DNA from 3 places in the Neorhizobium galegae bv. orientalis str. HAMBI 540 genome. Region 3 is predicted to be linked to each of the others. Evidence: riboswitches for the same ligand, from Rfam matches in the RefSeq annotation. Region 3 holds a riboswitch; each other region holds the start of a gene.
What was found. Region 3 has a riboswitch for cobalamin ahead of RG540_RS26640 ((2Fe-2S) ferredoxin domain-containing protein). Riboswitches for the same ligand answer to the same signal wherever they lie in the genome.

Region 1 (9,609 bases), on a different replicon from region 3:
TTGGGCTTGGCAATATCGGCCCGCTGGCTTCAAAGCCGGTGATGGAAGGCAAGGCCGTCCTCTTCAAGAAATTCGCCGGCATCGACGTGTTCGACATCGAGATCGACGCGCCGGGCATCGAGGCGATGGTCTCGACGGTTTCGGCGCTGGAACCAACCTTCGGCGGCATCAACCTCGAAGACATCAAGTCTCCGGAATGTTTCGAAGTCGAGCGCCGGCTGCGCGAAAAGATGAACATCCCGGTCTTCCACGACGATCAGCACGGCACGGCGATCATCGTCGCCGCCGCGGTCCTGAATGGGCTTGAGCTCGCCGGCAAGAACATCGCCGACGTGAAAATCGTCACCTCGGGCGCGGGTGCTGCGGCACTCGCCTGCCTGCATCTCCTCGTTTCGCTCGGCGCGAAGAAGGAGAATATCTGGGTCCACGACATCGAAGGCCTCGTCTATGACGGCCGCAATACGCTGATGGACGAGTGGAAGGAAATCTACACCCAGAAGTCCGACAAGCGCGTGCTTGCCGACAGCATCGGTGGTGCCGACGTGTTTCTCGGCCTGTCCGCCGCCGGCGTGCTGAAGCCCGAGCTCCTGGAACAGATGGCCGACAAGCCGCTGATCATGGCGCTTGCCAATCCGACGCCGGAAATCATGCCCGAGCTTGCCCGCGCCGCCCGTCCCGACGCGATGATCTGCACCGGCCGTTCGGACTTCCCGAACCAGGTCAACAACGTGCTGTGCTTCCCCTATATCTTCCGCGGCGCGCTCGATTGCGGCGCCCGGACGATCAACGAGGAAATGAAGATGGCGGCGGTCAAGGCGATCGCAGCGCTTGCCCGCGAGGAAGTTTCCGACGTCGCGGCGCGCGCCTATTCCGGCGAATCGCCGATTTTTGGCGCAGACTATCTGATCCCCTCGCCCTTCGATCCGCGCCTCATCCTGCGCATCGCGCCTGCGGTCGCAAAGGCAGCTGCCGAGACCGGCGTCGCCGCGCGGCCGATCCAGGATTTCGAGGCCTATCTCGACCAGCTGAATCGCTTCGTCTGGCGCTCCGGTTTCGTCATGAAGCCGATCTTCAGCGCCGCCAAGGTTTCCGAAAAGAACCGGGTGATCTTCGCCGAGGGCGAGGACGAACGCGTACTGCGCGCAGCCCAGGTTCTGCTCGAGGAAAAGACCGCGACGCCTATCCTGATCGGCCGTCCTTCCGTCATCGAGGCGCGGCTTGCCCGTTTCGGCATCCGCATCCGCCCGAATGTCGATTTCGCCGTGGTCAACCCGGAAGACGATCCGCGCTACCGCGACTATGTCGACGAATATTTCGCACTGGTCGGCCGCGAAGGCATCAATCCGGAAGCGGCGCGCACCATCGTGCGCACCAACAATACGGTAATCGGTGCGCTGGCGGTCAAGCGCGGCGATGCGGACGCGCTGATCTGCGGCGTCGAAGGCCGTTACGACAAGCACCTCAGCGACGTGAACCAGATCATCGGCAAGCGTCCAGGCGTCTGCGCTTTCTCGGGCCTCAGCCTGGTGATTTCCCAGCGAGGCGCAATGTTCTTCACCGACACGTTCGTCAACTACAATCCATCCGCGCAGGAAATTGCCGAGATCACCATTCTGGCGGCAGAGGAAATCCGCCGGTTCGGCATCACCCCGAAGGCAGCGCTGATCTGCCACTCGAATTTCGGCTCGCGCGATTCCGAGAGTGCGCAGAAGATGCGGGCTGCCCTGAAGCTGGTGCGCCAGCGGGCGCCGGAGCTGGAAGTGGACGGCGAAATGCAGGGTGGTTCGGCGTTGTCGGAAACGCTGCGCAAGCGGGCCATGCCGGACAGTTCGCTGACCGGCGAAGCCAACCTGCTGGTTTTCCCGAACCTCGATGCGGCAAACATCTCGCTTGGTCTCGTCCGCAACCTCACGGACGCCCTGCATGTCGGCCCCATCCTTCTCGGGGCGGCCCAACCGGCGCATATCCTGTCGTCCTCGGTCACGTCGCGCGGCGTGGTGAACATGGCGGCGCTCGCCGTCGTGGAAGCATCGCAACCCAACCTGCAATTTCAATCCTGAATTGCATAATTCTCTCGATGCGATGATTTGAGCCCCGCCCGGGGCTCAGCCGGCCCCTGGATAGATTTCACCGTGCGGTGATCGCGGCTTTATGAGATTATCAACCGGCACGTTCCATGATGGCATCTTCTACTAACTAAAGGAGAGGATGCCGGAATTGCCGATACCGCTTCGCGGCCTGCTGACCATACCGCTCTTGCTTTTGCCTGCCGCAGCGCTGGCGGGAGACCCTGCCGTTTGCGCAGCGCTCTACCGGAAACTTGGAAACAGCCCGGAGATCATCGGCAACACGTCCGCTGCGCGCAGCTACGCCCAGCAGCTCGGCGAATATAATGCCGACATCCGCGAACTGCGGGTCGACATGCGCCGCGCCGGCTGCGGCAACGGCAGCGTCGTGGTTCTCGGTGGCCCCAATGCCGAGGTCTGCGGCCAGATGCGGGATGCGCTGGACAGGATGGAGCAGAGCCGCGACACGCTGACGGCGGAGCGCAACGGTTCGCGGCAGATGATCCTGCCCTCGGAAGAGCGCAATGCCATTCTCGCCGCCATTCGCGAACAGCGCTGCATCCCTTCTTTCGAGCCGCTGCCGCCTGTAGTCGACGACAAGCGAAAGGTGCCGGGCATCGAACTCCCCAGGCAAGAGGAGCCTTATTCCGGAATTACCAACCTGCGCACCCACCCACCGCAAAAGCCGCAGGCAACCGCGGTCCAGCCGCCGGTGCTCACGCCGCCGCCGGAGCGGCCATACGACCCAAGCAAAAAGGTGCGCACCGTCGGGCCGACCTTCCTGCCCGAAGCGGGTATCGATCTCACCAATCCGAAATCGGCAGGACCGCAGCCGCAGCAATAATCAGCGGCCGTTCCACCGGTCCTGAAAGATCAGCGCGTCCAGGCCTAAACGCTGGCGCCAGCCCTTGAGCGCCAGTTCGGGTTCGCCATAGAGCCGATCGACATAACCGAGGCAGAGCCAGGCGACGATCTCGACGCGATCGGGAATGCCGAGCAGCCCGCGCACGTCCTCGTCGCGGAAAATGCTGACCCAGCCGACACCGACGCCCTCGGCCCTTGCCGCCAGCCACAGGTTCTGCACGGCGCAGACGGTCGAATAGGCATCCATGCGCGGATTGTGGGTCCGGCCGAGCACGACCGGACCGGCGCGGTCCGGATCGCAGGTAACACAGATCGACAGCGGCGCCTTGACAATGCCTTCCAGCTTGAGACTGCGGTAGAGGTCGCGGCTTTCGTCCGGAAACATCTCAACGGCCTCGTCATTGGCGCGCGAAAAGGCGGCCCGCGCGGCCTCGCGTACCGCCGGATCGCGGATGAGGATGAAATTCCAGGGCTGCATGAAGCCGACCGAGGGTGCCGAATGCGCGGCGCCAAGCAGCCGCTTTACCAGATCGTCCGGCAGCGGATCGGGCAGGAACTGGTCGCGCACGTCACGGCGCGTCTCGATTGCCCGGTAGACGGCCGCGCGTTCGGCCTTCGAAAACTCACCGGCAGGCAGCAAGGCATGCGCGAAAGGATCAGGCTGCATCGTTTGTCCCCAACAATGCCGTCGCTCCCTTGCCCTTCAGAAGCAAAGAGAGGTCCGAAACCTTTCCGCCGTCCGCGCGGGGTCGGTCTATCGTGTCAGGCCGGTCTTCTGACTTGGCTTCATCCGCCTGCACCGCCGCCTTCCCGGTTTCCCAGTGGCTTTCATATCCTGCGGCCGAGCGTCCACCTCACAGCGTTGGGCACGTTCCGGTTCCACCCCGGATTCCCGATTCTCCGGCTTGTCACCGGCACCTGACAGGATCGCTTATGCCCTTACGTTATCCTCGGCGCAAGGCGCTCATGCGACGGGGAAATAGCGCACATAGGCAAATTCATCGCCGTTGGGCGACCAGTTCGGCGAATTCATCGTGCCCTGCCCGCCGAAGAGCTCGAACAGCGTTTCGACATTGCCGCCGTCCATATCCATCAACCTGACGCGGACGTCGAGATCGCGCGGGTGGTCGAAGACATCGGCGCCGTAGGAGACGAAGACGACCTTGTCACCCTTCGGTGATGGATGAGGAAACCAGTCGCCGTAACCGCTGTCGGTGATCCGCTCGGCCGCGCCGCCGGCGGCAGGGACGCGCCAGATCTGCGTCAGCCCGGTGCGGCTGGAATTGAAGTAGATCCATTTCCCGTCCGGCGAAAAATCCGGCCCGTCATTGCGGCCCTCGCCGAATGTCAGCCGCGTCTCTGCGCCGCCTTCGATGCCGATCGTATAGATATCGAACTCGTCGCCGCGGATGCCGCAATAGGCGAAGCTTTTCCCGTCCGGCGACCAGCCATGCCAGTAGGACGGCAGATTCCGGGTGACCAGCCGCGGCACGCCGCCACCGGCGGGAAGGACATAGATCGCCGACTTGTCGAACTCTACCTTGTCGGAAATGGCGATCAGCGAACCGTCCGGCGAGATGCCGTGGTCGTTGTTGCATTGGCGGGCAAAGCCGGTATCGACCAGTCTGGGCCCGTCGTCACCCTCCGGTGACAGACGATAGATCAGGCCCTCGCTGTTGAGCATCAGGTAACGCCCGTCGGGCGACCAGTTGGGCGCCTCGAACAGGGCTTCCGTCTGCCAGACCACCCGCGCCTGCAGGGTGCGGATGTTGAAGATCTCGACGGAGCTACGAGCCATCAGCCTCTTCTTCAACAAGCTCAAAAATATCCTTTAATGCTACCCTCATAAGCTGATCCAGAAACAGTTGGCGTCCAGACGCTACTTTTTCTTCATCAATGGACTGATCAACTAAGTCCTCATTGAGAGGTACTTCAAAATTCAGAATCCACCAGCGATCAATCTTCTTTGCGAGAAGATGCGCCTGAAATAAAAGTTGCAAATCGAGGGCGGCTTTTTTGTCGTCTAGTAAAATCGCATAAAGTTCGTGCGCCACCTCGCCTCTGTACTTTATAAATCTGTCAATAAGCTGATTGTCATCAGGCGAAATGGCGCCCATTTCCAAATGGAAATCGCGGCAAGCGCGGAATACACCCTTCCCATTTAGCAAGGAGGCATACTCTTTTCCAGGAATGCCGACTAATTCACCATCTATAGACCGCCACTCGTTAGTGAAAAAATCCCTCACCCTGTCTGTGATTAGCTCTTTTAGATTCTCGTAAACCACCAGGAAAAGTGCGGCAATACGGAGATTTAGAGAAATCTCAGCGTGATCTTCCTTTAGGAGACGTTTCAATTTCTCGTAGGGAAGATCATCAATCTCCATGACCTACCGATCCCGGAAACGGTTGGTGATCGGGTAGCGCCGGTCGCGGCCGAAGTTCTTCTTGGTGATCTTGACGCCCGGCGCGGATTGGCGCCGCTTGTATTCGGCCAGATAGAGCAGGTGCTCGATCCGGTGAACGGTGGCGATGTCGTGGCCGCGGGCGATGATCTCTTCCGTGCCCATCTCCAGCTCGACCAGGCACTCGAGAATATCATCGAGCACCGGATAGGGCGGCAGCGAATCCTGGTCGGTCTGGTTGGGTCGCAGTTCTGCGGACGGCGCCTTGGAGATGATGTTCTTCGGGATCACCTCGCCGCTCGGGCCAAGAGCCGTCGGCGGCAGGTGTTCGTTGCGCCAGGCGGCCAGCGCATAGACCTGCATCTTGTAGAGATCCTTGATCGGATTGAAGCCGCCGTTCATGTCGCCGTAAAGGGTCGCGTAGCCGACCGACATTTCCGATTTGTTGCCGGTCGTTACCACCATCGAACCGAACTTGTTGGAGATCGCCATCAGGATCGTACCGCGCGCACGGCTCTGGAGGTTCTCCTCGGTAATCCCCCCGTCGGTTCCTTCGAACAGCTCGGCCAGCGCCGACGAAAAACCGTCCACCGGCTCGGCGATCTCCACGATGTCGTAACGGCAGCCAAGCGCCCTGGCGCAATCGGCCGCGTCCTTCAGCGAGTCCTCGGACGTATAGCGATAGGGCAACATCACCGTCCGCACCCTCTCCTCGCCGAGCGCATCGACGGCGATTGCCGCGCAGATGGCGCTGTCGATGCCGCCGGACAGGCCGAGAACGACCGACTTGAAGCCGTTCTTGTTGACGTAGTCGCGGAAACCCAGAAGGCAGGCGCGGTAATCCGCCTCCTCCTTTTCCGGAATGCGCGCCATCGGCCCGTGGGCGCAGTGCCAGGTCTCGCCAATCCGCTTCCATTCCGTGACGGCGACGGCAGCCTCGAACTGGCTCATCTGGAAGGCGAGCGACTTGTCGGTGTTGAAGGCGAAGCTTGCGCCGTCGAAGACCAGTTCGTCCTGGCCGCCGAGCTGGGCCGCGTAGATCATCGGCAGGCCGGTCTCGATCACTTGTTTCAGCACGACCTGATGGCGGATATCCACCTTGCCGCGATAGTAGGGCGAACCGTTCGGCACGAGCAGGATTTCCGCGCCGCTTTCCGAGAGCGTCTCGCAGACGCCGAGATCGCCCCAGATATCCTCGCAGATCGGGATGCCAAGCCGGACGCCGCGAAAGTTCACCGGACCCGGCATCTCGCCGGCGATGAAGACGCGCTTTTCGTCGAATTCGCCGTAATTCGGCAGGTCGATCTTGTCGCGCACCGCGATCACCTTGCCGCCGTCGAGCACGGCGATCGAATTGTGCCGGCCTTCCTTTCCCTGACGTGGAAAGCCGATGATGACGCCGGGGCCGCCGTCTGCCGTATCGGCCGCAAGCTCCTCCACCGCCTTCAGGCAGGCGTTGAGGAAAGCCGGTTTCAGGACGAGGTCTTCCGGCGGATAACCAGACAGGAAGAGCTCGGTGAACAGGATGAGGTCCGCCTCTTCGCGGGCGGCATCTCTTCGGGCTTCTCGGGCCAGCGCCAGATTGCCGACGATATCGCCGACGGTCGGGTTGAGCTGGGCAACGGCGATACGAAATGTCTGGCTGATATCCTGGGTCATGCTACCGATTTAACGTCCGCAGCAGACGGCGGCAACGTTGTTCCGTGAGTTTTTTGTCGTTCAGGCAGATACGGGACGATCGCCCGGATAATGCGGCACGCCGTCCTCCGGCAGTTCGTAGAAATCCCCCTTGTCGGCGCAATAGATATGCTCGCCCATGACGAGCCCACTCGGCTGATCGAAGGCGCCCGCCAGGATCGAAATACTTGTCGCGCCCTCCGCCTGCCAGAACAGCGCAGAGCCGCATTGCGAGCAGAAGCCGCGCCGCGCCTCGTCGCTGGCGCGATACCAGTTCAGCGCCTCCTCGCCTTCGAGCGTCATGTTCTCGGCACGAACGCTGGTCGCCGCGTAATAAAGTCCGGTCTGGCGGCGGCATTGCGAACAATGGCAGGCCGTGACCGTCCGCAGCGGACCCACCGTCTCAAATCGGATCACGCCGCACAGGCAACGACCGCTGTTCTTCTGCTCCATGCACCATCCTCAACGAAGCGACGGCCGAGTGTCGCGAGCGCGGGCCGCGAGGTCAAATCTATTCCGCTGATGATGATCATCAATGGAAGCCATATCAAGATGCAGAAAGGCCGGCGTCACCGCCGGCCTTCTTCGATTTTCAGCGATGATGCGCGGCGGTTCAGCCGTTGACGACCATCCGCTTTTCGTCGCGGCCGCTCTTCATCCGCTCAGCGAGCAGGAAGGCGAGCTCCAAGGCCTGGTCGGCGTTGAGGCGCGGGTCGCAATGGGTGTGGTAGCGGTCCTGCAGGTCGCCGGCCGAGACCGCACGAGCACCGCCGGTGCATTCGGTGACGTCCTTGCCGGTCATCTCGATATGGATGCCGCCCGGATGGGTGCCTTCCGCACGATGGATCTGGAAGAAGCTTTCGACTTCCGACAGGATCCGGTCGAAGGGCCGGGTCTTGTAGCTGTTGAGCGTGATCGTGTTGCCGTGCATCGGATCGCAGGACCAGACGACTTTCCTGCCTTCCCGCTCGACGGCGCGGATCAGCTTCGGCAGCGAATCGGCGACCTTGTCGTAGCCGAAACGGCAGATCAGCGTCAGACGGCCAGCTTCGTTCGTCGGGTTCAAGGCATCGATCAGTTCGATTAGGTTATCGGCCTGCAGCGACGGACCACACTTGAGGCCGATCGGGTTCTTGATGCCGCGGAAATATTCGACATGCGCATGGTCGAGCTGGCGGGTACGGTCGCCGATCCACAGCATGTGGCCTGAGGTCGCGTACCAGTCGCCCGAAGTGGAGTCGACGCGGGTGAAAGCCTCCTCGTAACCGAGCAGCAACGCTTCATGGCTGGTGAAGAAATCCGTCTCGCGCAGGCTCGGCTGATTTTCCGCAGTGATGCCGATCGCCTTCATGAAATCCATGGTTTCGCTGATGCGGTCGGCGAGCTTGCGGTAACGTTCGCCCTGGGGGCTATCCTTGACGAAGCCGAGCATCCACTTATGGACGTTTTCGAGATTGGCGTAGCCGCCCATCGCGAAGGCGCGCAGCAGGTTGAGCGTCGCGGCCGACTGGCGGTAGGCCATCATCTGGCGCTCCGGATCCGGCGTGCGGGCCTCCTCGGTGAACTCGGTGCCGTTGACGATGTCGCCACGGTAGGTCAGTAGCGTCTTGCCGTCCTGTGACTCGTGCGAATTGCTGCGCGGCTTGGCGAACTGGCCGGCGATGCGGCCGACCTTGACGACCGGAAGCTGGGCGCCATAGGTCAGCACGACCGCCATCTGCAGGAACGAACGGAAGAAGTCGCGGATATTGTCGGCGCCATGTTCGACGAAGCTTTCGGCGCAGTCGCCGCCCTGCAGCAGGAAGGCATTGCCTTCCGCGACACTGGCAAGCTGCTTCTTCAGGCGGCGGGCTTCACCGGCAAACACGAGCGGCGGAAAGGTGGCGAGCTGGGCTTCAGTCGCGGCCAGCGCGGCCTTGTCCGGAAATTCAGGGACCTGCTGGATCGGTTTCTGCCGCCAACTGCTCGGGGTCCAATTCTGTGCCATCTCGCTCACCTGTTTCAGCCTCGGCCATCCTCCGCCGGGCAAGTCTTTAAAATCGAGGCGGCTTATAAACCTTAACAGCACCGTTGCATAGCCGTTTTGCCTGCTTTCACCGCCACTCGTCCGCGCGATATTCGGAGCAGCCGGTCGGATCGCATGCAGTATGAAACCGGGACATGCGCGGGTTTTTAATATGGTTCTTAGCCACAACTTCACGAATTTGCGCGACGCTCCGCCGAAGATTTCTTGCTGGGGAGCAGGCGATGCATCCGATGACACGTCTATGGAAAGATCGCCGCGGCAATTTCGGCGTCATGACCGCGTTGCTGCTGGTTCCGCTAATCGGTACCGCCGGCATGGCGCTCGATTTCGGCCACGCACTCACCGTGAAGCAGCAACTCATCGGGGCAGCCGATGCGGCCGCTGTCGGCGCGGTCGCCGAGAAATCGAAGGCCGTCACCCAGGCTATGCAGTTGCAGGGCGACGGAAGCGTGGCGCTCGATCCGGCCGAGGCCCGAAGCATCTTCCTCGGCCAGATGTCCGGCGAGCTTTCCACCCTGCCGGTCAGCGTTGATATAGAGGTAGCGAAGAAAAACGGCATCCTGACCTCACGCGT
Region 2 (9,609 bases), on a different replicon from region 3:
CATCGGTGACGGCGACCAGATCGACGACGAAGCTGTCGAAATCGTCGTGATCGTGGTCGAGTTCGTCGTCGTGATGGGTCTTGCGGTTTTCGATATCGTCCTCGACGGCAAGGCCGAGCCCGATCAGCACCGCCGGGTCGATCGCGCCATTGGCGGCCGACACGATTTTGACGGCGCGCGGCAGATGTGCGGACACGCGATCCCTGGCGGTCGCGAGGCCGGCGGCATCCAGGAGGTCGCTCTTGGTGAGCACGATCATGTCGGCGCAGGCCACCTGGTCCTCGAACACTTCCTCGACCGGATCGTCGTGATCGATGGAGCCGTCCGCGTCACGCTGCGCTTCCAGCGCCTTGTGATCGTCGGCAACACGACCTTCGGCGAGCGCCAGTCCGTCGACCACGGCAATCACCGCATCGACCGTTACTCGGGCTTTCACGTCAGGCCACTGGAAGGCCTGGACGAGGGGCTTCGGCAGCGCGAGCCCGGAGGTCTCGATGAGGATGTGATCGACGCGAGGTTCGATGGCCAGGATACGGTCGATCGCCGGCACGAAATCGTCGGCGACCGTGCAGCAGATGCAGCCGTTGGCAAGCTCGATGATGTTGTCTTCCGGGCAGCTTTCGATGCCGCAGCCCTTCAGCACGTCGCCGTCGATGCCGACATCGCCGAATTCGTTGACGATGATCGCCAGCCGCTTGCCTTTCAGGTTTTCGATCAGGTTGCGGATCAGCGTGGTCTTGCCGGCTCCCAGAAACCCGGTAACGACGGTGCAGGGAACGCGGTCGAACGAAACGCTCATGATGGCATGTCCTCGTGGTGATGAAAGGGTGGAATACGGGCCGTCATGCCCTTGCCGCGCAGGCAGGTCGGACGGCCGCGAAGGGGAAGGAAGCCGCGCTCGTCCTCGGCCAGCATCATCGCGCCGGTGACGATGTCCTCGACATTGTCGAGCGAGAGATGGCCGAAGACATAGGACCAGCCGCTCTTGTGATTGAAGGCGGCACTCGGGCTTTTTTCGCAATTGGCAAGGCAGGTGACCGGCTTGATCGCAAGCGGCTTGCCGCTTGCTGCCTCGCGCAGCGCCGCGATCAGTGCGATGCCCGGCCGGATTTCGCCGTCGGACGCGTCACGGCAATTGGTGCAGACGAAAATCGTCACATCTGCCAGGCCGGCGGTTGCCGGATCATCTGGTCGGTGGTCACTCATCGGTCAGCCGCGTTCCCGCCGGGGTCGAAAAATCGGGGCGCGGAGCAGAAGGTCGAAATCCCTCTGCGGTGATCGAGAAACTTCCTCCGGAGCACCCCGCCCGGTGAAGCAAAATTAATCGGACGGCAGGTCTCCTGGCTCGCGGGTCGTCGCCATTTGCCTGCCTTCCCAGGATACCGTTGGCCGGATTTCCCAGTGGCTTGACGGCCAAATGGCCGTTTTAGGCAATGGCTCGCCGCCTACAGTTGCGGGGGCAGCCGCGGCATTGATCCTGAATAAGGGATCGCACCGCATTCTCTCTTAGCCCTCCCCGTTGCCGGAAAGGGACCATCTCCTCTCAACTAAGCCCGGTCGCAGGCCCATGTCAATGCGTCGCAAAGGCGATTGCCGTGACGCCGAATTCGTCTATAGTGACCGAGCCTATGGTGCCCGAAAGGGTTTTAGAGGGAATGCGGTGCGACGGAATTCCGCCGTCCAACCCGCGGCTGCCCCCGCAACTGTAAGCGGAAAGTCTTCGACCAAAACGGCCGTCCGGCCGTCAAGCCACTGGGAAATCCGGCCAACGGACTCCTGGGAAGGCGGGAGAAGGCGTCCGATCCGCGAGCCAGGAGACCTGCCAGAGGCGGCAAAGAACGTGAACGGCCCTCGGGTGGAGGGCGAAAGGACGAGACCATGGTACTGAATTCTGCTGCAGCTGCAGTCACCATTTCCGCTTCGAAGATCATTCCCCTCAGCATGACGGCCTTGCTCGGCCTGTTCATCGTTGGCTTTGTCGGCTTCTCGCATCTGGAAGTCGTCCACAATGCCGCGCATGACACGCGCCACTCGCTCGCCTTCCCCTGCCACTGAGGAGTTCTCCCAAATGTCGTTGTTTCGCAACATCGTCTTCACGGCGGTGATCGCCGGGCTTTTGTCCGGATTGCTGCTGACCGTGATGCAGAGCTTCTCCACCGTGCCGCTGATCCTGCAGGCGGAAGTGTTCGAAAATGCCGCGCCCGAAGCGGGGCACAGCCATGACGCGGCGCCGGCAGCAGGTGCCACGGCATCCGCTGCCGAGCATCACCATGGCGAGGAAGCCTGGGCTCCCGCCGATGGCTTCGAGCGTTTCATCTACACGCTTGCGGCGGACATGCTGTCGGCTATCGGTTTTGCCCTTGTCCTCATTGCTGCCTCGGAAGCGTTCGGCGGCTTCAAGGGCTGGCGTGGCGGTCTGATGTTCGGCATTGCCGGCTTCCTCGCCGTCATCCTTGCGCCCGGCCTTGGCCTGCCGCCGGAATTGCCCGGCATGCCGGCTGCGGAACTCGGCCCGCGCCAGATCTGGTGGGTCTCGACGGCTGTCTGCACCGCGATTGGCCTCGGCCTGCTCGTCTACACACGCTCGGCCGTATTTGCAGCGCTTGCGATCGTGCTGCTGATGGCCCCGCATCTGGTCGGCGCGCCGCTGCCGCCCAGCCATGAAACGGCCGTCCCGATGGATCTCTATGCCCGCTTCGTCAACGCCGTCTATGCCACCAACCTGGTGTTCTGGGCGGTGCTCGGTGCGCTGGCCGGTGTCGTCCGCGAAAAGTTCCGCGCTGGCGAGGAGGCTTCTGCCGGATCTTCGGCGAAGCTCGTCTCCCGGTGAAGGAGATCGACGAGGCGTCCGTCGAGCGTCACCGCGCCAAGATGGCGAACCGCAAGGCGGTTCAGGATGCGGAAGTGGCAGAGAAGACCCAGGAAAAGGGTCTTCTCATCGTCCATACCGGCTCGGGCAAGGGTAAATCCACCGCGGCTTTCGGCTTGGCGCTGCGCATGCTCGGTAACAACCGCCGGGTCGGCGTCGTGCAGTTCATCAAGGGCGCCTGGTCGACCGGGGAGCAGCCGGCGCTTGCCGTCTTCGGTGACCGCGTCGTTTGGCACACGATGGGCGAGGGTTTTACCTGGGAGACCCAGGACCTGAAGCGCGATGTCGCGGCGGCGGAAAAGGCCTGGGAAAAGGCACTCGACCTGATGGCGGACGAGACGATCGGGCTAGTCATCCTCGACGAACTCAACATCGCGCTCCGTTATGACTATCTCGATCTCGACAGGATCGTCGCCGCGCTACAGGCACGGCGGCCGGATCTGCATGTGGTCGTCACCGGCCGCAACGCCAAGCCGGCGCTGATCGAGGCTGCCGACATGGTGACCGAGATGTCGCTGGTCAAGCACCACTTCAAGGCGGGCGTGAAGGCCCAGGCCGGCATCGAGTTTTAGCCATGGTTCGGGTCAAGCCAGCTCGGGCGCTGATGTTTCAGGGAACGGGCTCGGATGTGGGCAAGTCGCTGGTCGTGGCCGGGCTTGCCCGCGCCTTTACGCTGCGCGGCCTGAAGATCATGCCGTTCAAGCCGCAGAACATGTCGAACAATGCCGCGGTCACCGCGGATGGCGGCGAAATCGGCCGGGCGCAGGCGCTGCAGGCGCGTGCCGCCGGCGCACCGCTCAGCGTCCACATGAACCCGGTGCTCCTGAAGCCGCAGAGCGAGGTGGGTGCGCAGGTCGTGGTGCAAGGCAGGGTCGAAGGCAATGCCAAGGCCGCCGAGTATCAGATACTCAAACGGACGCTGATGCCGCGGGTTCTCGAAAGTTTCGGGCTTCTTCGCAATCAGGCCGATCTGGTGTTGATCGAAGGTGCCGGCAGCGCCTCGGAAATCAATCTTCGCCAGAACGACATCGCCAATATGGGGTTCGCGCGGGCCGCCGACGTGCCGGTGGTGCTGATCGGCGATATCGACCGCGGCGGGGTGATCGCCAGCCTTGCCGGCACCAGGCTGGTGCTCGATCCCGAAGATGCGGCAATGATCCGGGGCTTTATCGTCAATCGGTTTCGGGGCGACCCAGCCCTGTTCGCAGACGGCATGCGGATGATCGGGGAACTCACGGGCTGGCATTCGGTCGGGCTGTTGCCGCATTTTGCCGATGCGGCCCGGCTGCCGGCCGAAGATGCGCTCGGCCTCAATACGCCTTCCGTGCGGAAGGCTGGTGCGAGGATCAGGATCGCGGTGCCGATCCTGCCGCATATCTCCAATTTCGATGATCTCGATCCGCTGGAAGCGGAGCCGGATGTCGATCTCATCCGGGTCCGGCCGGGGCAGGTCATTCCCGGCGATTGCGATCTCGTGCTGCTGGTGGGCTCGAAGGCGACGATATTCGATCTGCGGGCGCTGAAGGCGGCAGGGTTCGACGTGGATATTGCGGCGCATGTTCGGCGCGGGGGGCGAGTTTTGGGCCTTTGCGGCGGTTATCAGATGCTTGGTAAAGCGATTTCCGATCCGGAAGGAACGGAAGGACCGCCGGGCTCGATCGAAGGGCTAGCCCTGCTGGATGTCGAGACGGTTCTCGCGGGCGATAAACGGCTGGAGGCCGTTGCGGGTGCGAGCTTCGACGGAATCTCCCTGTCCGGGTATGAAATGCATATCGGGCGAACCACCGGTGCCGATTGCAGGCGGTCTTTTGCGACAATCGGCGGTAACCCGGAAGGTGCGATATCGGCGGATGGCCGGGTCTGGGGCACTTACCTCCACGGTCTGTTTTCCGACGACCGGCAGCGGTCGGCCTGGCTGACGCGGCTTGGTGGCTCGGCATCAGGCCTCGATTACGAGGCAGGCGTGGACGCGGTGTTGGACCGGCTGGCCGGCCATATGGAAAAGCATCTCGATCTGGATGGGCTGCTCAAACTTGCCAGATGATCCACGCCAAAAGGCCGAAAAGGCCGATCAGCAGAGCGTCGGCGACGCGGGCGAGTTTCAGCGCGCGGCGGATGTCGTCGTAGGTGAGCTCGGAGCGCCCGCCCTCGCCCATGAACCGTGCCTCGATCATCTGTCCGCCATAGCTGCGCGGCCCGGCGAGGGCGATGCCGAGCGCGCCGGCCATCGCCGCTTCCGGCCAGCCGGCATTCGGCGACCGGTGATGGCGGGCATCCCGCCTGATGGCGCGGATCGCGTTGCCCGGCGAGGCGTGATCGATGAAACCCGCAGCGACCACGAAAAGAAGGGCGCTCAGGCGCGAGGCGGGCAGGTTGATGAGATCGTCGAAACGGGCCGCCGCCCAGCCGAAGGCTTCGTAACGCGGCAGCTTGTGGCCGATCATGCTGTCGGCGGTATTGGCCGCCTTGTAGCCGACGCCGCCCGCAAGACCGCCGATCCCCATCCAGAAGGCCGGCGCCACGACGCCGTCCGAAAAATTCTCGGCCAGGCTCTCGATCGCTGCCCGGCAGACGGCCGCTTCGTCGAGCTTTTCCGGATCGCGCCCAACGATTTTCGAGACCGCTTTCCGCCCGGCATCCAGGCCTCCGTATCGCAGCGCCGTCGCGACGGCCTCGACATGGGTTTCAAGGCTCTTCTGCGCCGGCAAGCTCGCAGCGATCAGAACCAGCAGGATCGGCCCAAAGGGGATCATTCTCAGGTCGTATTCGATCACCAGGCCGAGCAGGATGGTGATGCCGAGAAGTGCCAGAAGCGCGTATACGCCCTTTCGCTTGCGCGTGGAGAAGTCGTCGCTTTCGCGGTTCAGATCGCGGTCGAGCCGGGATATCAGTGCGCCGATCCAGGTGACCGGATGGCCGATGCGCCGGAACAGCCAGTCCGGATAACCCACGATGCGCTCCGTGATCAGGGCGAAAAATGCGAGAAGGAACATGAAGTTGGCAGGCCCTGAGATTGGCGATGAAATTGGCGATCCGATACAGCACGGCGGCAATCTTTCCCGCGCCCGGACGCTGTTTCGCCACGCGCCTGAACCCTGGGTCGATCTCTCCACCGGTATCAGCCCGCATTCCTATCCGTATTCGCCCCTGCCCGACAATGCTTTCGCGCGACTGCCCGACGTCGCATCGGCGGAAAGGCTGAAGGCCCTTGCCGCCGCTGCCTACGGCGCGCCGTCGGTGGCACATGTCGCGGCGGGGCCGGGAACGCAGATCCTGCTGCCGATGGTTGCCGATCTGATCGCCCGGACAGGCCGGGCTGCGGTTCTTTCTCCGACCTATGCGGAGCATGCCCGAGCGGCTCGGCTTTCCGGTTTCGAGGTCACCGAAACCGACGATCTGGATCGGCTGGCGGAAGCGGACCTCGCGGTCATCGTCAATCCCAACAATCCGACCGGGCGCATCGTCCCGCGTGCCGACCTTCGGGCGCTCGCAGCAGTCATGCGCGCGAAGGGCGGGCTGCTGGTCGTCGATGAAGCGTTCATGGATGTCTCGGACGCGTCGAGCGTCACCGACGCGGTGGATGCCGGCGGGCTGGTGGTGCTGCGCTCCTTCGGCAAGTTCTACGGCATGGCCGGCCTTCGGCTCGGCTTCGTGATTTCGCATCCGGAAACCGTGGCGAAAATCGAGAACCGGCTCGGTCCCTGGGCGGTGTCCGGTCCGGCATTGCACGTGGCGAACGAGGCACTCGCCGATGTCGGATGGCAGTGCGCGATGCGGCTGAGGCTTAGAGAGGATGCGGCGCGGCTGGATGCCCTGCTCGGTGCTGCGGGAATACCCGTCACGGACGGGACGTCGCTGTTCCGCTTCATCCGCGATCCGCGCGCGCCGGCGGTTTTCCGGCATCTTGGAGAGCGGGGCATTCTGGTGCGCCGGTTCGAGGAACGGCCCAATGATCTGAGGATCGGCCTTCCCTGCGAGAACGACTGGCCGCGGCTCGAAGGAGCCTTGAAAACTATTTAGCCGGCGAAGTGAATTTGTCGTGCCAGGCGATCTGGGCATTTGCATTGGGCAAAGCAGTTGCCTCGTAGACGCCACGGGCCACGGCGCGGGCGGTCACCAGCGTCGCCAGATGGCAGATTTCCATGAAATCCGATGGCTCGCTCAGCGGTTTCGCACCGGTCGCCGTCGAAAAGATCGTGTCGCCATCGAAGGGCAGGTGCGCCGGCAGGATCGCCCGGGCGAGGCCGTCATGGGCGAGGATGGAAAGCCGGTGCGCCTGTGCCTTGGTCAGCACGGCATCGGTGACGATGACGCCTATCGTCGTCGACGTCACATTGCGGCCCTTGAGGCGCATGCGATTGTCGAAGGTCGGAGGCATTCCAAGCCCGCCGAATTCATTGCCTTCTTCAAAGGGAGCGGCCCAGAAATGCGGGCCTTCGCCAATCGTCGCCGAGCCAAGGGCATTGGCGGCAATCAGTGCCGCGACCGTATGGCCTGTCGAAGTCCGGGCGCTTGCCGAGCCGATGCCGCCCTTGAACGTCGCCGTCGTGGCACCCGTTCCAGATCCGATGGTTCCGAGTGCGAACGGACCCTTGGCGGCGGCCCTGAACGCTTCGTAGCCCATCTCGCGATAGGGCGAGTGAAGACCCCAGTCCTTGTTGCCGCCGTTCAGGAGATCCATCAGGATCGCCTGCGGCACGATCGGCACGCGGACGCTGCCGACCTGGAAACCGCGGCCGATTTCGCGCAGGCCCGACTGTACGCCGCCGGCCGCATCGAGACCGAAGGCAGAACCGCCCGATAGCACGAAGGCATCGACCGTCTGCACGGTCATGGACGGATCGAGCAGAGCTGTGTCCCGCCCGCCCGGGGCGCCGCCGAGCACCGAGCCGGAGGCGATTGCCGGTTCGTCGAACACGATCGCGGTGACGCCCGAACCCAAGGCAAGATCGGTGGCATGGCCAACGGCCACGCCCTCGATATCGGTCAGCAGGTTCAGCGGTTCGGCCATCGGTTATTCGATGTCGAACTTGACGCCCTGCGCGAGCGGCAGGGTGCGGCCGTAGTTCAGCGTGTTGGTGGCGCGGCGCATATAGACGCGCCATGCGTCGGAGCCGGATTCACGGCCGCCGCCGGTTTCCTTCTCGCCGCCGAACGCTCCGCCGATTTCGGCACCCGAGGGGCCGATATTGACGTTGGCGATGCCGCAATCCGAGCCGCGGGCGGAGACGAAGGTTTCCGCCTCGCGCATGTCGTTGGTGAAGATCGAGGAGGAAAGGCCCTGCGGCACGTCGTTGTGCAGGGCGAGCGCCTCGTCAAAGCTCGAATACTTCATCACGTAGAGGATCGGGGCAAAGGTCTCGTCCTTGACCGGACCGGACTGGGCCGGCATCTCGACGATCGCCGGGCGGACGTAATAGGCGTCTGCCGCCTCGTCCTGGTGAACACGTTCGCCACCGGTCACCTTGCCGCCTTCGGCCCTGGCGGCTTCCAGCGCCTTCTGCATCTTGTCGTAAGCGGCCTTGTCGATCAGCGGGCCGACGAGATTGCCGTTTTCGAGCGGGCTGCCGATCGTCACGGACTGGTAGGCCTTGGCGAGGCGCGGCACCAGCGTTTCATAGACGCTGTCATGCACGAAGAGGCGGCGGAGCGAGGTGCAGCGCTGGCCGGCCGTGCCCATGGCGGAAAAGGCGACGCCGCGGAGCGTCAGGTCGAGATCGGCGGTCGGGGCGACGATCGCGGCATTGTTGCCGCCGAGTTCCAGCAGCGAGCGGGCGAAGCGCGACGCCAGCCGCGGGCCGACAGCGCGGCCCATCGCGGTGGAACCGGTCGCGGAAACCAGCGGGATCTTGTCGTGGTCGACCAGGACTTCGCCGATATCGCGGCCGCCGATCAGGACGGTCGAGAGGTTCTTCGGGGCCTTCCCGCCATCCGCGACGAAACGGGCGAGCGCCTTTTCGAAGATCGCCTGGGTGGCGAGCGCGGTCAGCGGGGTCTTTTCCGACGGCTTCCAGACGGTGGAATTGCCGCAGACGATGGCGAGCGCCGCATTCCAGGACCAGACGGCGACCGGGAAGTTGAAGGCGGAAATGATGCCGATCGCGCCGAGCGGATGCCAGGTCTCCATCATCCGGTGTTCGGAACGTTCGGTGGCGATCGTCAGGCCGTAGAGCTGGCGGGACAGGCCGACCGCGAAATCGCAGATGTCGATCATTTCCTGCACTTCACCGAGGCCTTCGGAGGTGACCTTGCCGACTTCGATGGAGACCAGCCGGCCGAGTGCGGTCTTGGCCGCGCGCAGTTCCTCGCCGAGCAGGCGGATCAGTTCGCCGCGCTTCGGAGCCGGTACCAGCCGCCACTCGAGGAAGGCCGCGTGGGCGGCATCGATCGCCTTTGCGGCGCCTGCGGCGGTTTCTTCGCGCAGTTTGCCGATTTCCAGGCCGGTGATCGGCGAACGGACGGCGAGCGTGCCGCCGGTATAGCTTTCGGCTTTCACGCCGAGATCGCTCAGGATGGCTTTTACCTCAGCAGCGAGATCGAGAGTGGCGAGCGTCATGTCAGTCTCCGGATGTGTAATTTTCATCAATCTACAAGTCGGTGGCGGTTTCGCAATCAGAACCGCTCGCCGGCGAAATGGGCAACCTGCGCGCCCGTCTCATAATAGGCTTCCTTGATGGCGCGGAAGGCCGGTTCCCGCGGGTCCGAAAGCGGCAGGGGCAGGTCGACCTCGGAGACCTCCC
Region 3 (9,609 bases):
TCAGGACATCGTGCACGTCCTCAAGACGGGCATCGATTTCTCCGATCACGGCGAGCATCGGGATCTGGACGTTTCCGACGTCGGGCTGTTGCCCGTGACTTTCGAGGGCAAGCATCCTTTCCACGTCGTTCCGCATGACGACCATGCGATCCTCTTTTACGATCGAGGCGGCAAAGCGGATATCATCGATGAAGTAGCTCTTCTTGAGGGCAAGGCTGACGTGAAGACAGTCGACACCACCAAGCCGCACCATGGTGTCGCGGTGACGATGGGTCGTTTCGTACTCGTGTCGGTTCCAAACACCGCAGTCGAAACCAAGCCCGACGAATTGCCGCCGCGGGTCGGGCTTCGCGTCGTTGACGAGACGGGCAGGCAGCTCGGCGACGTCGCGAAATGCACCGATCTTCACGGCGAGGCCACTTCGTCCCAGCTGGTTGCTTTCGGTTGCAAGGAAGGCGTTCTTGTCGCTCGTCCCGGCGGACTTGATGGACCGAAACTGGAAATGCTCGCTTACCCATCTGACCTGCCGAAAGGTTCGACTGGTACCTTGCTTGGCGGCACGGCAATGCAGTTCTTCCTCGGCAACTACGGCGAATACAAAATCGTCCTGATCGATCCGGACAGCGAGAAGCACTTCCGGCTGATCGACCTTCCCACCCGCCGCGTTGACTTTTTGCTGGATCCGGCTGCGCCGCGCAACGCCTACATCCTGACCGAGGACGGTGATCTTCATGTGCTGGATGTGATCAAGGGCGAGATCGTTCGCAAGGGAAAGATCACGGAGCCCTACAGCAAGGACGGTCATTGGCGTGATCCGCGGCCGCGTCTTGCCGTGGCGGATGGTCATGTCGTCATCACCGATCCGCGGCATTCGCTGGTTCGCATCGTTGATGCGGAGAGCCTGAAGGAAGTCCGCACGATCGCCGTCGAGGGAAAACCCTTTACGATCGTTGCCGTGGGCGGCTCCGGTGCCTCGCATTGAGGCAATATCCTCTGGTCCGGAATTGCTACGGCAGTTCCGGACCAGATCGTTTCATCGGGGGACAACGATGCAACATGCCCTCCCCGGCTCCTGATCACCTGCGGGATGACGGGTTGAGGTGCAGCGTTGACAGACAGAGGAGGCCGTGTAAGTTCGCGGCGTCAAGGTTCTTCCGTCCCCGGACGGAAGCTAAGAGGGAATCCGGTCAAAACCGGAGCTGTCCCGCAACTGTGAGCGGTGAGCCGTTCGCCCAACATGTCACTGGCGCCAATGCCGGGAAGACGGGCGATCAAGGCTTTGACCCGCGAGCCAGGAGACCTGCCTGACGATAGAAATTCCGTGGTCGGGGTGTGCCACAGGAATGACGGTTCCGTTGGGCTATCCGTGCCTGCCGCAACCTTCATTTTTGCTGCCTCCTCCTTTGAGTGAGACGAAGGCAGTGAAAACACAGGGATTATCTTCCCAAAACGTATCCGGGCGCGCCGTCCTGCTGATTGCGAAATCCGCCTTTGCGGCATCGCCGCATCTGGAAATGCAACGGCTCGCGAAACTTGCAGCCGGCGTGACCGGAGCCGGACCGGTTCGGTTCGCCTTTACCGAACAGGGTACCCCCTCTCTGCGCGAAGCGCTGTCCGATCTGCTCGACGAGGATGTCGAAATCGTCGTTATCGTGCCGCTCGTCCTGCCCATGGAGCCGAGCTTCCTTATCTGGCTGACGAAATCGCTGAAGCGCTGGAAGGCCGCCGATAGCCGGCGCTGGCCGGTCCTTTCGATCGCCCGGGATATCGCCTCGAGCACACTGATGGCGCGGTTGATCGGCGAACTGCTCGAAACCGCCGAAGCACTGGACGTGCCGCAGACCGACAAACCGCCAGTTGCCGAGGGATCGCTCGTGCCGACCCAGAAACGCCGCGTGCTCGTCTGCCAGGGCGGACCCTGCAATGCGGCCGGAGCCGATGTGATCTGGGGACATCTGCGCAACCAGCAGGAGCGGCAGAAACTGCGGACTGCCGGCGACGGCACGATGACCGCAAAATCCACCTGTCTCGGTCCCTGCAATCTGGCGCCCGTGCTGCAAGTGTTTCCGGAAGGAACCTATTACGGCGGCGTCAACGAAGACGCGATCGACCGGATCATCGGCGAGCACCTGCTCGGCGGCGGGATCGTCGAGGACTTCGCCTATCACCCAACGGGCCGCAAGCAGCGGCTTCGCACCCCATCCGAATAGAACAAGAGGAAAGAGAATTGACGTCGCACACTCTATCGCGCCTGGCCGCCGCCTGGCTCAGTGCCACCATCTTTGTCACCGCAGGCACTGTCTTTGCAGCCGAGCCGGTTCGCGTCGGCGCCACCTACATCACCAGTGGCACGGATCCGGCCAAGGGCTCGAACGGCTGGGCGCTGGTTAGCCACGGGGTCGGCGAGAACCTCTTCACCGTCGATCGGGACGGCAAGCTCGTGCCGGAACTGGCCGAAAAGGCGCAGCGCATCGGCGACCTGACCTGGACCGTGACCCTGAAACCCGGCCGCTTGTTTTCCGACGGCACGCCGATGACCGCCAAGGCGCTGGCAGCAGGTTTCGACAACACATTCGCCAACAACAAGGCGGCGCTCGCCACCGGTGGCAAGCTGACCTTCGAGGCGGCCGACGACCTGACGCTGAAGGTGACAACCGAAAAGCCGGTACCGTTCATCCAGGCGCTCTTCGCGGAATGGCCGCTGATCGCGTACAAACCCACCGCGGCCGGCAACGCCGTCTTCAGCGGTCCTTATCGAATCTCGGGCTTCAAGGCGGATGCCTCGATCACGCTCGAGCCTAACGCGCATTTTGCCGGCGCCGACAAGCGTTCGCCGGTCAATTTCCGCAAGTTCGGCGATGCCCAGACCCTGACGCTGGCGCTGGAAGCAGGCGAGCTCGATTTGGCTTTCGGCTTGCCGTCGGAAGTCGTGAGCCGGCTCCAGACAAACCCTGATCTGGCGATCAAGTCGTTCCCGGTCGGATACCAGTATCTCGCCTTCTTCAACACGGCCCGGCCGCCGATGGATGATGTGAAGGTGCGCCAGGCGATCGATCTGGCCTTCGACCGCAAGGAGCTTGCAACCGCGATCAACGGCGGCGACCCCGCCACCGGCGCCTACGCCTCCTATTTCCCCTTTGCGGGCAGAGAGGCACGCTCGACCGACCCTGCCAAGGCCGCAGCGCTCCTCGACGAAGCCGGCTGGGCAAAAGGCCGCGGCGGCATGCGCGAAAAAGGCGGCAAGCCGCTACGTCTGCTGGTCATCACCTATCCGCAGCGTCCTGATCTCGTCACCATGCTGCCGGTGGTCAAGGCGGAACTCGCAAAGATCGGCATCGCCATCGATACGCAGGTGGTGGAGAACATCCAGCAGATGGCTGCGGCCGGTGACTTCGACATCGCGCTCTGGGCGCAGCACACTGCCCCGACCGGCGATGCCGCCTTCTTCCTGAACTCGATGCTGAGAAGCGGTGCTTCGCTGAACTATGCGAAATATGCTTCGCGCGACTTCGACGCGATCCTCGATCGATTTGCGACCGAGGGCGATCCGGCAAGGCGAGTGGCGATCGCGCTGGATGCCCAGCAGAAACTGTTCGACGATGCGCCCGCCTCTTTCCTGGTATCGGCCGTCTGGTATGTCGGCCTGTCGAAGCGGCTGAAGAACTACGAGCCGTGGGGATCCGATTACCACGTGCTGCGCGCCGATATCGGCGAGGCGGAGTAAGGCCACGTGATACGACTGGTCAGGTTCGGCATGCAATCGATAGCGGGGCTGCTGGCGATTTCGCTCGCCTCTTTCTCGGTCATCACCTTGATGCCGGCCGATCCGGTTGCGATCGCCATTCGCGTCTGGAGCCTGCCGGCGACGGATGACACCGTCGCCGCATTGAGGGCGGAGTGGGGCCTCGATCAACCCATGCTGTTTCGCTATCTCCATTGGCTGGCAGATTTCCTCGGCGGAGATTGGGGCCGTTCGTTTCGGACTGGAGAGCCGGTACTTGCCGAATTCGTTGAACGGCTGCCGGTTTCGCTGTCGCTCGGTCTCGCCGGCCTGGCGCTGGCGATCGCGCTGGCAATTCCGCTCGGGTTTTTCTCAGCGGCTTATCCTAGGGGTATTGTCGATCGGGCGAGCCGGGCTCTGTCGGTCTTCGTCCAGGCAGTGCCGGCCTTCTGGCTGGGCCTTGTTCTTCTCTGGGTCCTTGGTGTGCAGCTGCGCTGGGTCAGACCCTTCGCCAATGATTGGACCGCGATCGTCCTGCCCGTCCTGCTGATCGCGCTGCACTCGGTTGCCGTTCTCTCCCGCGTCTATCGGCGCGACCTGAAGGAGACCTCAGGGCAGCCGCATTTCCGCACCGCGCTTGCCAAGGGCCTTTCGGAACGGCAGGCGCTCTGGCGGCACGGCCACCGCAGCGCGCTCTATGCTCTCTTGTCAGCAATCCGTTCCGAAGCCGGCTGGGTGATCGGCAGTACCGCGACTATGGAAATCCTCTTCGGCCTGCCCGGCATCAGCCAGTTCTTGGTTCAAAGCATCGCGGCGCGCGACCAGATGGTGCTGCAGGCCTATGTCATGGTCGTTGCCGTCTGGATGCTGGTATTGAATGCCAGCGCTAATCTCGCCATGCGCCTTCTCGATCCGCGTCTCGCCTGATGCCCCGGTCGATCGCGCTTGCGGCGCTCGCCGTCTTTTTGTGTGTCGGTGGTTTCTGGCAGCCCCATGATCCCGATGCGGTGGACATGCTTGCCCGTCATTCCGGCATGACCGCCAGCCATCTGCTCGGTACCGATCATCTCGGTCGCGATCTTCTATCCCGTATCATGGCCGGCGGCTGGCGGACGGCCTGCGTCATCCTCTCGGTCGGTGCGATCGGCTTTTGCGCGGGCACGCTGCTGGGCACCGCCGCTGCCGTCCTTGGTGGCTGGCGCGAGAAGGTGATCCTGCGCTTCTGCGAGTTCTTCATCATGGTGCCGACGCTCATTGTGGCACTGACAGCCGCGGCGATTTTCGGCCTGTCGCCGCTCAGCGCCGGATTGGCGCTAGGCTTGGCTGGCGTCGGGCCGCATGCGCTGCTTGCGCATTCGCTCAGCCAGCGGGTGCTCGGCAAGCCGTTCATGCTGGCGGCGAGGAGCCTCGGCGTCGCGCCAGCACGGATGATTACCCGCCATCTTCTGCCGAATACTCTGCCGCTGATGTTCGCCTATGTCGGCAACCAAGCGGGACTTGCCGCAGTCGCCTACGCCTCGCTCGCCTTCATCGGTCTCGGGGCCGATCCGTCGAAGCCGGATTGGGGATCGATGTTGTTCGAATATCGCGTGTTCATCTTCGACCACCCGATGCTGATGGTCTGGCCGGGGACAGCGGTTGCAATGACTGTCTCGGTGATGAACCGGGTTTTTGACGACGGCCAGGAGGGACTGCGTTTTCGTCTGGTTTCCTGATGATCGATTGCCGGCGCCGTGAACCGCCAGCCGATCGAACGCTCATCGCGCAAGCACGCCGAACGGTGAAATCGACTTCAGGTCGGGGTCCGCGATATCGGTCGCTCTCGCGACCTCAGCATGGCTCATGCTGTAGCCGTAGTCGAGGACGCGCACCCCGTCCATGATGAAGAGTTGGGCCTTGTCCAGGCCGGGTCGCAGATTTCCTGTCACAGTGACGACCTCGTAAACCCTCGAAAGATGGAATGGCTCGTCTGCTACGACATGGACCAGTTGGTTGGGCGGTGGAGCCGCGCTGTGGCTGCAGGCTCCAGCCCAGGGCACCAGCATGAACTCGTAGACGAGGTCGCCGTCCTGATCGACGGGCAGGATGAACCCGGTCAGCTCCACCGCGCGGCTTTCGTCACGCCACGCGAGTGTTTCGCCCTGGGAGCGACTGGATGCCATGCCTGGTAACGCGACGTCTAATCTCGATTGATCCGCGGGCCGCAAGGCGCTCCATAAAACCGGCTGAGCAGCCGCAAAGACGCCCAACGCCGGACAAGCCGTCCCGATCATGATCGTCGTTAGTTTCAGGAGGGAAAGCGCGCGCCTCATCTGCATCTCCATGAGCGTAGCGCTCTCGCAAGCGAGAGGTCACTGCTGACGTGGATGTTAGCCCTATTTATCCACGTGGGTCAAAGCCAAGGTAGAAGGTGTAAAGTCAGAGTTTCGTGTGGTCCGTCCAGTCGAACCTCAAAGGAAGCCTTCACATATCGGAACCGGCCGTGGCGGCGGTGCGGGATGATCTTCGGTGTACTTGGTGATGATCGGCTCCAGCGTCTCCTTCGCCCAGAACTTCGGCGCGCCGATCTCCTGCAGGCATGTGGCGTTCCAGTAGAGTCCCGATTTCTCCGGCGCCTTGGCCGCCGCCAGTGCCTTGGAGACAGCCGCGATGTCTTTTGACTCAGGATAGACGTAGAGGGTCGTCGGATTGTCCTTGACCATCGACAGCGCCTGGGGCGTCTCCGAAGGCGACCAGCTGGTGCAGCCATCACTACGGCCGCCCGCATAGGTCACCAGCTTGCCACGGGGAACATATCCATCGCGGTTGGCGTATGGACTATCCGGCTTCTTCATCATGCAGATGCCAGAGACGAGTGCCGAGGCATGTCCGCCTATCGCGCGCTGCCTGGCGTTCGCAGTTTCTCCGATCCCATCGAACTGCACGAACGACCTGGTCAGGACCGTCTCCTGTTTTGGAGAAACGTTGTAGTAGCCCTTGAAGGACGTCTTGATTTCGCTGGTCAGATAGGCCCCGCCCGCGGTCAGATTGGAGTTGAGGGCATTGCCGAAGTTCTTCGCGCACTGCCGTTCATTGGTAAAGTTTGCGACGCCGGGCAGGTTGCGGCCCCCGCCGTGCCCCGACGAAATTACGCGAAAGGACTGCTCAGCCTCACAGATGATATAGAACCGCCCCCCTGCGGGCCCCTCGGTCAGGTCGTTCGGCCGCGTGGCGTCCATGGCGAAGTAGCAGGCGTTCCTGATCTTACCTTGTGACAGCTTTTCCAGATAAAGCGCACGCGCCCTTTCCAGCACCATCGGCGCGATCTGGCCGTTTCCGGCGCCGACATGGGCGTTCAGCCAAGTCGGGAGCCGGGACGCGCCTTCGGAGGCGAAGGATGCGGAAGGCGCGAATAGACAGGCGATAGCGGATAAAAATCCAAGATATTTGAGAAGTTTGAGCTTCGGATTCACGAACACTCTCCGGGAATGATCTTTGTGAAGGTCGGCCATCATGGTTGAGGAAGATTTAACAGCGGACCTCCAGCCTCGTCGCAACGATCTGCGAATAGTCGGTTCCCATCGGGTCGCTGAAGAACATGGTCGTCAGCCTCGCCTGGTTTTCTGCCAGGACCATTGGAAGCCTCTTGGGATCGAACATCCTTCAATCCTTCTCGCCGGCGCGGCAAACGCAACATGGACTTTACCGCCACCCACCATCGGGGCGTCTTAGGTTCTCGCACCGCTTCGTTCTTTGCCCGCTCGGCGCCTGCGGGCTCAACTCTTGTCGCCATAGGCTGAACAAGAAACTCGATCCGTTTCATGAATGCGCTGCTGTCGAACCGTTTTGACGTTACCAGCGGACCATCGCCGGAAGGCTCCGTGTGGAAGAAAACCTCGAGATTGACCACTGGTATAGAGCGGATATTGCGCAGGAGATCGATCTCGGGTCGGGTCGTTATGGCGAAGGAATAATGATCCGAACGGAGTGCAATAAAAGCCTCCGGAAGCGTCGACACCGCCACGGCGTCAAGCCCATGGCTCGCCAGTTTCGCGACGATCGCATTGGCCGCCGCCACGGGCAGAAACACAAGAATTCTCTTGGGGTGAGTTGTTTCGATAGACATAGCGAGTTCCTCATGCGGAGATGAGAAAATCTAGCCCTTGCCGGTGCAAGCGTGTGTTTGGTTTTGTTTGATTTTGTTGCAGCCGCCGCCTCCTGCAGCCAGCGGCTTCGATCGGGACAACATTTCTTAACATCACAAAACCCAAGTTAACGGCGTCGTCTGGGACAGTGCGCTCCGCAAGAGGCCGGCGCGTCGGGCTTTCACGCCTGCACGCCGAAAACTCTCTACCGGATCCCAGGAGCCAATTCGAATGTCATTGACCAAGTCCTTTTTAAGCCGACCGCGGCAGGCCGCCTATCCGACATAGTGTTGGCAGCGCACAGCATGATGCCTGATATCAGAAAAAGTCTCACCCGAGAGAATGCGAGGCTAGGGCATAGATCCTCGGGCTGCCATTTTGTCCGGTACCATAGCTGGCCGCCCCTTCAGTCACCATCGTCGTGAGGGTAGCGTAGATGCCGAGCCCGCACTGCTGGACGAGTGCTGCAAACGGGCCGGTGTCGATATGGGTATCGAGGCGCAGGAACCCGTCGGCATGGGCTGCGATATGCGGTTGGGTGACGGTGATGGCGTCCTCGTCGTTGCCGGCGACCACCGGTCCGACAACGTGTCCTCGTCCGAAGCGCCGACGCATCGAAAAGGCACGCAGCCGCTCGCCGTGGTATAGACCAAAGCAGATCGAACTCTCGAACAATCGCTGGAGATGCAGGCGACGTTCAGTCCCGAAGGCAGGAGTATCGAAGGCGATGACCGCCTCCAGATCGCCGCGGTCCAGCCGTCTCAAAACAAGTCCTTCCTCCAGGGGCGCAAGTGACATCGGCGCGATCGCCGTGCCCTGGCACTGATAAACCGTCTGCTTCGGCTTGAACCCCAGCGAAGCATAAAGGCGCCGGGCTTCGCGCGTCGAGTTAAGCCGAATACTGTTGCGGCCACAGTCTGCCATGATCCGCTTCATCAGCCACCTGGCCGTGCCGTTGGTCTGCAGCCTCGGCGAAGTAATCAGCATCCCGAACGTGGCAAAACCCTCGCCATGAGGAAACCACATTCCCGAGGCTCCTACGCGGCCGATCTCATCAAGCGCGACATACCCTTTCCCGATGTCGAGCAGATGCTGCCAGTCGGCTGCCCGGTGGGGCCAACCCACCGAGATTGACAATGACTGCAACTGTGAGATTTCGGCATTCGAGACGTCGGCAAGGCGCATCTCGAAATTATCGACAGTCAAGGTTCCTGGTAATTCGCTATCCATCATTCTTCCAGCCGAGTTGAAATATCCTCCTGCGGTTGCACCGATCGGATATCCCGGAGGTCACGTTAGTCGAGATCCCGCGAAACATTTCACTGCTGAAGCGAAATCGAACACAAGATTTGACCGTATCGCGTCCACTTTCGGCAGCCATTGGTTTCTCCTCCCTCTAATCTTGCCTGCCAGGATTGGTTCGCATGCTCTGCGAAAGCAAGGTGTAGCGGCCACGAGGTCATGGCTTTGGAAGGCGGGAACAGTCGATGCGAGCTTTGGACATCCTGGAGAAGCTGGTCGGCTTTCCCTCGGTCGTCGGCACGCCCAACGGCAACATCGTCGGATGGGTTGCCGACTATCTCAAATCCTTCGGGATCGCCACGCATATCCTGCCGGGGCCGGAAGGTGACCGGGCCAACCTTTTTGCCACGATCGGTCCCGTCGATCGGCCAGGCTACATCTTGTCCGGCCATATGGACGTAGTGCCGGCCACGGAGATTGGTTGGGACAGTAATCCGTTTTCGTTGAGGAACGAGAAGGGCA

Region 1: linked by a shared signal. The riboswitch ahead of bluB (5,6-dimethylbenzimidazole synthase) and the one ahead of RG540_RS26640 ((2Fe-2S) ferredoxin domain-containing protein) in region 3 are both predicted to bind cobalamin.
Region 2: linked by a shared signal. The riboswitch ahead of RG540_RS19575 (DUF1636 family protein) and the one ahead of RG540_RS26640 ((2Fe-2S) ferredoxin domain-containing protein) in region 3 are both predicted to bind cobalamin.

Annotation. Positions count from the first base shown of each region.
Region 1 is NZ_HG938353.1:1,632,487-1,642,095, reverse strand. Features, by position in the region: gene RG540_RS08400 (NADP-dependent malic enzyme) at 1-2,060, shown strand, start outside; gene RG540_RS08395 (hypothetical protein) at 2,209-2,910, shown strand; gene bluB (5,6-dimethylbenzimidazole synthase) at 2,911-3,597, opposite strand; cobalamin riboswitch at 3,679-3,867, opposite strand; gene RG540_RS08385 (TolB family protein) at 3,895-4,728, opposite strand; gene RG540_RS08380 (hypothetical protein) at 4,718-5,314, opposite strand; gene RG540_RS08375 (NAD+ synthase) at 5,318-6,991, opposite strand; gene RG540_RS08370 (GFA family protein) at 7,052-7,462, opposite strand; gene RG540_RS08365 (class II 3-deoxy-7-phosphoheptulonate synthase) at 7,623-8,996, opposite strand; gene RG540_RS08360 (TadE/TadG family type IV pilus assembly protein) at 9,257-9,609, shown strand, end outside.
Region 2 is NZ_HG938353.1:4,047,648-4,057,256, reverse strand. Features, by position in the region: gene cobW (cobalamin biosynthesis protein CobW) at 1-799, opposite strand, end outside; gene RG540_RS19575 (DUF1636 family protein) at 796-1,206, opposite strand; cobalamin riboswitch at 1,314-1,553, opposite strand; cobalamin riboswitch at 1,613-1,841, shown strand; gene RG540_RS19570 (CbtB domain-containing protein) at 1,879-2,055, shown strand; gene RG540_RS19565 (CbtA family protein) at 2,069-2,830, shown strand; gene cobO (cob(I)yrinic acid a,c-diamide adenosyltransferase) at 2,872-3,441, shown strand; gene RG540_RS19555 (cobyric acid synthase) at 3,444-4,913, shown strand; gene cbiB (adenosylcobinamide-phosphate synthase CbiB) at 4,897-5,862, opposite strand; gene cobD (threonine-phosphate decarboxylase CobD) at 5,861-6,889, shown strand; gene RG540_RS19540 (P1 family peptidase) at 6,882-7,880, opposite strand; gene amaB (L-piperidine-6-carboxylate dehydrogenase) at 7,884-9,425, opposite strand; gene RG540_RS19530 (NAD(P)/FAD-dependent oxidoreductase) at 9,482-9,609, opposite strand, start outside.
Region 3 is NZ_HG938354.1:872,372-881,980, forward strand. Features, by position in the region: gene aztD (zinc metallochaperone AztD) at 1-982, shown strand, start outside; cobalamin riboswitch at 1,129-1,322, shown strand; gene RG540_RS26640 ((2Fe-2S) ferredoxin domain-containing protein) at 1,422-2,210, shown strand; gene RG540_RS26645 (ABC transporter substrate-binding protein) at 2,228-3,724, shown strand; gene RG540_RS26650 (ABC transporter permease) at 3,731-4,648, shown strand; gene RG540_RS26655 (ABC transporter permease) at 4,648-5,436, shown strand; gene RG540_RS26660 (DUF3299 domain-containing protein) at 5,479-6,033, opposite strand; gene RG540_RS26665 (murein L,D-transpeptidase catalytic domain family protein) at 6,172-7,215, opposite strand; gene RG540_RS33650 (hypothetical protein) at 7,212-7,826, opposite strand; gene RG540_RS26675 (GNAT family N-acetyltransferase) at 8,176-9,075, opposite strand; gene argE (acetylornithine deacetylase) at 9,333-9,609, shown strand, end outside.